Regions from separate parts of the Vibrio bathopelagicus genome, predicted to be linked through region 2. Evidence: riboswitches for the same ligand, from Rfam matches in the RefSeq annotation. Region 2 holds a riboswitch; the other holds the start of a gene.
The links. A riboswitch is a leader RNA that binds a small molecule or an ion and turns the genes downstream of it on or off. The one in region 2 is predicted to bind cyclic di-GMP.
Positions count from the first base shown of each region.

Region 1: another riboswitch for cyclic di-GMP. It lies ahead of gbpA (N-acetylglucosamine-binding protein GbpA); the one in region 2 lies ahead of IHV80_RS10610 (TfoX/Sxy family DNA transformation protein).

Region 1 covers NZ_CP062501.1:676,593-679,731, forward strand. The annotation lists gene gbpA (N-acetylglucosamine-binding protein GbpA) at 1-1,451, opposite strand, end outside; cyclic di-GMP riboswitch class I at 1,523-1,612, opposite strand; gene IHV80_RS19375 (XRE family transcriptional regulator) at 1,935-2,288, shown strand; gene IHV80_RS19380 (DUF3313 domain-containing protein) at 2,389-3,060, shown strand; gene IHV80_RS19385 (DUF3820 family protein) at 3,073-3,139, shown strand, end outside.
Region 2 covers NZ_CP062500.1:2,411,198-2,414,336, reverse strand. The annotation lists gene IHV80_RS10620 (putative signal transducing protein) at 1-117, opposite strand, end outside; gene IHV80_RS10615 (TVP38/TMEM64 family protein) at 163-843, opposite strand; gene IHV80_RS10610 (TfoX/Sxy family DNA transformation protein) at 976-1,566, opposite strand; cyclic di-GMP riboswitch class I at 1,694-1,779, opposite strand; gene purR (HTH-type transcriptional repressor PurR) at 1,950-2,954, opposite strand.

The DNA of each region.
Region 1 (3,139 bases), on a different replicon from region 2:
CAAGCATCTTGCCAGTGTGAACCGACACCTGGTTCGTACTGAGTTGCTGTTGGAGCCCATTGAATACAGTAACCAGAGTATGGGAACTCTTTACATTGATAAACGCCGCCGTCGCTGCTCAGTACCTTAGTACCTGCTGTGTAAGACTCAATGCTCTCAGGGAATACGAAGTCGTAATCGCCAGCGGGTGGAGGTGTTTGCTCGTCCATTAGGTGGAAATCAAGCGTGTTCTGATCCACTAAGTTGCCTTGGTCATCTTTTGTCACAACCACAAGCATGTGGTGGCCAGCTTCAGACTTAGACAGGGTGAGTTGAACATCTTCAACTTGTCCGTCTACTAGTTCGGATTTCTGAGAAGCAAGTGCTTCGCGGTGATGGTTGTACACAGTCAGTTCTGCTTGAATATCGCCAGTTGCCGCTAATGTCAGATCAAGCTGTGTAGGCTGGCTTTCATCAATAATGTATTCAGACTCTAGACCTGTCACTGCTAGCTCATGATCCGGTTCTGGAGTATCAATCTTGTAACCGATCTCGACGCTATTAAAGCCAGAGCCGGCTTTTAGATACACAGGGTTCGTGCCGTAAATGGGTGCGAAATCGCCTTGGTCGTTCAGCTGACCTGCTTTGATTTGTGTTTGTTCTTTGTTGATCTTAGAGGCAAGCGCGTAAGACCAGTTATTCGCTTTACCTTGCTCGTTGCTCTCAATTACGAGCTCAGTGCTGTATGAAGCGTTCTCACCCGATTGATCGAAGACACGAGTGTAAACAGCATCACCAATGTTTAGATTTTGAGTTGGGTTGATTTGACCGCCTTGATCCCAATCAGGAATGATAGGGCCGTCGCCATCAAATTTCACGTCGATAACGTTGTAGAAAGCCATTGCTGTGTCACCCACATCCCATACAGCAAGGATCACTTGATAACCTTCGCGTTCTGGCACATTACACAAGTGACTTACTTGCATAGGCGGTTGTTCTCCATTTCCTTCAACAACACAAAATGGTGTTAAGTCAAAAGAGCTGCGCGCCAAAGGTTGGTTTGGGTTCCAGTCTGGTTGAGTAATGTAGTATTTCCAGTCGTTAGTCTTGTGGTTCGCTGTGAACGTCCACTCAAAGTATTGAGAACCAGACTTGATAGGGCGTTTAACCCAGCGATCTGCAGTCTGTTCGTCTAACGCTGCCGCTAAAGACGATTGCGCACTGGCGATTTTTCCATCGGCAGGGCCGACTTCAGGGAAGCCTTCAGGGCCTTCTACACTCTGTGGTTCGTATTGGATACCACCACAGTTGGTGTTTTTCTCTTGTGTATCATTCGCTGGGAACTTACATAGCGCCACACGGCTTTCAGCTACGCCATTATTGTATGCCGAGACATAACCGTGACCGAAGCTTGCACCGCTAACACTAAGTAGCGATAGTGCGATAAGTGATTTTTTTGGGAGTTGTTTCATTATTTGTCCTTACTGTATTTGGCCGACAAAAAGAGAACACTCCGGCATGCATTTGCACTTAAATCCTATTAAGTGGCGGCCCCGCTATCATAGACAGAATATTTGTCGACAGACCGGTGGCTTTGCGTCCTATTCTTTCAAATAGTTTGCCAGAAGTGCGTTTGAGCAAGCGAAATGTAGCCAACCAGTTTTATAAATGCGAATCAATCGATTGAAATGTGGAATGCCAATCTCGAACTTTTAATTCTTAATACAAATTAACTTGCTATATGTTTAGTTAATTAACGTATAAATTATTGATATAAATGAAGAAAGTATTTGCTCTAATTGTTTATATGAATGCTTTTGATTGTTGTGCTTTGTTCAGTACGACAATTGCGCGCATATCAAAACCAAACCTTTGGTTTCCACTAACCAAACCCTGACACGCCATGTATGAAAAGCCGGACAATTGATTGGTATGAATTATATAAAGGAGCCGGTATGGAATTCACAGAACTAGACAGAGACGCGTTGTATCAAACCTGGATGTCACAAAAATCGAGAATGCGAATTACGCAGATGGAGTTTTCAAAAAAGCTAGGGATGAACCAACTTGATTTCTCAAGAGTGCTAAGAGGGGAGACGCCATTAACCATGTCTTTCATTAGTCACTTTTGTCGTTTACTTCATTTAGAACCAAGGAATGTCTTCCCGTCGTTGAAAGAAGGTCGAGAGAATGGGCCTAAAGTGGTGTATTTGAAAAGCCGAATGAGTGTAGATGGTGAGATTCAAAATGCATACATTGAAGGTAATCAAGTGATTGTCGAGTATGCACACACTGTTCAACATGATTGATTTTTGAGTGAGCTCTGATTTTTACCCCCCTTTTTCTACAACCTTTTTACATAGGGTATGGCATACTTAGTCGGATTCCTAAATTTAACCGAAGTGCGCTATGACACCTTTAAAACTTCTCTTGCTTGTTGCAACCAGCATCTTTTTGTTTGGTTGTGCAGGCGGCCCAATTAAAACCGCAACCAAATTCACCAGTTATGAAGATTTTAGCGCCGGTCCTGATGGAGGCGTCGATCTTGTATGGGCAAGGATAGGGTTACGTGATTCAAAACGCCTGAAAGCTAAACTCGATGAGTATGATTCAGTGGTGATCGACCAAATTTTTGTACTGGCAGAAGAAGGGTCGTTAGAGCAGGAAGACATTCAGGAACTCACTGATCACATGGTTGCGCGCTTGAAAGAGAAAATATCGCCCCATAAAACAATTGTCGATGAGCCTACCGGGAATACGCTGCGCCTAAGCATTGCCTTGAGTAACGTTGAAACACCCAACCCCATCTTAGCCGTGACCAGTAGTGTACTGCCGTTTGGTCTTGCGATGTCTACCATATCTAAGGTCACGACCGGTGAGCACACCAATGTGGGAAGCGCCAGTGTTGAGCTCTTGGTAAGCGATGCTCAAGAGGGCACACCATTGTTTGCAGCCATAGATCGCGAAGCTGGCAATAAAGATTTCTCGACAATGATTGATTCACTGGATGATGCCAAAGATGCAATCAACTATTGGGTTGAGCGTTTAGGTGATACTCTACAGCACATAGATGACGCATAGAAAGACCGAATAATGCTAGAGAAAGAGAACTTGATTAAGTTGGCTCGAATGCAGATGCCATTTGGAAAGTACGCGGGTC
Region 2 (3,139 bases):
TTCCCCTTTCAAACCGAACAAACCCTCACCACGGACTTCACACGCAATATTCTCACTTTCTAACAATCCACAGATGATATGGGCTTCTGTAGGATTCGATGCACTGAAAATTTTCATTGAATAGAACCTTATTCGGCTTTAGGTGTTAGTCAGCCATATACGTTATTCAGCAACAGGTGCTGAACGAAACTTACTCATCAACCATTTAGCAATAATTGGGAATACCCCCAACAAAGCAAACGACAATAATACTGAAGGAGATACGATACCTGAAAGTGAATCAATTTCTGCGAGTTGAGTACCAGCATTCAAGAAAACCGCGGTACCTGGCAGCATGCCTATTTGGCTCGTGATGTAGTAACGAGTCACCGACATTGGGGCTAACCCCATTAACAGGTTGATAAGGAAAAATGGGAAGACAGGAATTAGACGTAGAGAAAATAAGTAAAATGCCCCGTCTTTTTCAACGCCTTTGTTAATCGTTGCTAACTTGTCGCCAAACTTGGTTTGGATCCAGTCACGTAACAGGTAACGGCTACTTAAGAAGGCGAGGGTTGCACCAATAGCACTCGCGAAAGACACTAGCAGTAAACTGTTCCAGAAACCAAATAGAGCAGCGCCTAAGAGTGTAACAACCGCAGCGCCGGGAATTGAGAAAGCCGTGATCATGACATAGGCGGCGAAGTAAATCGCAGCAGCAGCAATAAAATTGCTCTCGATGTAGTCATTCAAAACAGCTTGTTGAGCTTTCGCATTCTCAAGTGTTAGGTATTGGCCGAAATTGACGCCTAATAGGACGATGGTTACGACCAACACGATACCCAATATCATTTTCTTACTCATTGATACTTCCTCTAATTTTCAATGTATACCATTAGTATAGATAGACAGGCAAAGCATAGATTAACTTTCAACAGATATAAAAAAAGCCGCAAGAATGCGGCTTAGTTATGTAGATAGTTTGAACTGACAATATTAATTGACGCGACTGATAAGCTCTTCACGACGTTGCTGCGGTATAACAGACCAATGAGTACCATTGATCGCACCTTCTAGCGCCCAAAGCAGCTCAATGCTGACAGAGGATGCATGCGATTCCTTGATGGCGTTAAATGCGTTTACAGAGCCAGATTCATATAAACATTCTACGGAATCGATCCCCGCCTTTTTCAACATACGCTCGGTAGCCAATCGAAGGTTAGGGAGGTCCTTTAGTCGAGTTGGCTTAGCAGAAGACTGCTCCGCTTTCTCATCTTTAGCAAAACCCAGAGACGTCGTAGCAAGCTGCAAGATCTTTTCTTGGTCTTGCCACAAGCCTTCCGGCAATGCGAAATACTTAGTGACGACAGGGAAACCACGTTTTTTGTAGACGTATGGTTGAAACCCTTGTTGCTCGAATTGCTTTGTTGTGTCTTTGTCCGCTCTTATGTGCAGCTGGTCATTTACAACCAGAGCAAACATAGTGTCATCAGCAAAAAGCCCGAATCCACCAAACATTGAGCGTGATTTTATTTTTCCTAGGGGCTCAAATAATTTCATTGAGTCCTTTAGTATCGGTTTATCCATGTTATTTATCTCGGTGTATTTGAACTACGCCACCAAATAAGCAGGTCCGAGAGATTAGCAAAATGTTGCAATTAAATTGTCAACAAGCCGTAAATTACTAAATTGTTAGTAACTACTGCATTTTGCCATCGGTAACCCCGCTACCATACCAACGAGTGGTTTAGGCCGGAAGCTTTGCGTCTCACTCTTTCGAGTGGTTTGCCCTGTGCGTGACTGACTGAATAGAATAAAGTTTTTGTTGAATGAGGCTCACACCTGATATTTCAAAATGTGATATTGCTTCAATTAATGATCTTGGTGTTATGCAACTAGGTTTATTTTAGTTGCTTATAAAAAAAGCGCACCCAAAGGTGCGCTTAATGAAATTAAACTCGATTTATCAATCAATTTAACGTTTTAACTGTGCTTCGCTCAACAATTTCAGGGTGCATTTCGAAGACACGTTTTTCATGATCTTTATCTTTAATGCGTTCCAACAAAATTTCGAATGCATTTTTACCAACACGACGCTTAGGTTGGTGAACCGTCGTCAATGGTGGAGAGAAGTATTCTGCAAGTTCAATGTTGTCGTAACCGATAACCGAAATATCTTCAGGAATGCGAATGCCTTGCTGTTGTAGACGACTCATTAGGCCAAGCGCCATTGTGTCGTTAAAACAGAATACAGCAGTAGGACGATCTTCCATCTGAGCAATTTTATCAGCTGCAAGTACAGCGGTATCACACTCAAAGTTACCTTCAATGATGAGCTTTTCGTCGGTTGCGACCTTCGCTTCATTGAGTGCGCGTTTGTAACCCGCGATGCGTTCTACACATGCTGCTTTGTCTAAGTGGCCACTTAAACAAGCAATCTTTGTGTGACCACGTTCTAGCAGGTACTTGGTTGCTAGATAGCCGCCTTCTTCAGAGTTATCGATGATCTTATCAGCCTGAGAGGTTTCAGGACCCCAATCCATGACAACTTTTGGGATATCAGCATGGCGATCTAACATGCCACGAAGTTCTTCTGTTAAGTCAGAACACATAACCAAGATGCCATCTACACGCTTTTCTGCAAGCATTCGAATGTAGTCACGTTGCTTCTCATAGATACCACCCGTGTTACACAGAATCAAAGTGTAACCTTGACGGTAGCAGTAGCTTTCAACACCATCGATCACTTCAGAGAAGAAGAGGTTTGTTGATTGAGTCACAAGCATGCCGATAGTACGTGTTGAATTGCATTTCAAGCTACGAGCAACAGCACTTGGCGCGTAGTTTAATTCGTCTACGGCTTTGTTTACTTTCTCTTGAGTCGCTTCTGCAACAAAACGCGTTTTGTTGATTACGTGAGAAACGGTGGTAGTTGATACGCCTGCTAAGCGAGCGACATCTTTTATAGTGGCCATGGTTTTATCCTATTAGAAGCTACTTTCCCAAAGTACGGAATAAAGTAGCCGTTAAGCTACCTAACTAAGAGCTTAAATTTGTAGGGCTCTTTGGGGTATTAAAGTGCTAAAAAACAAAAAACCGCTATTGAGCGGCTTGTCTTAACACCGAAATGCTCTGAACTTAAATAAGCATAGCATTTCGT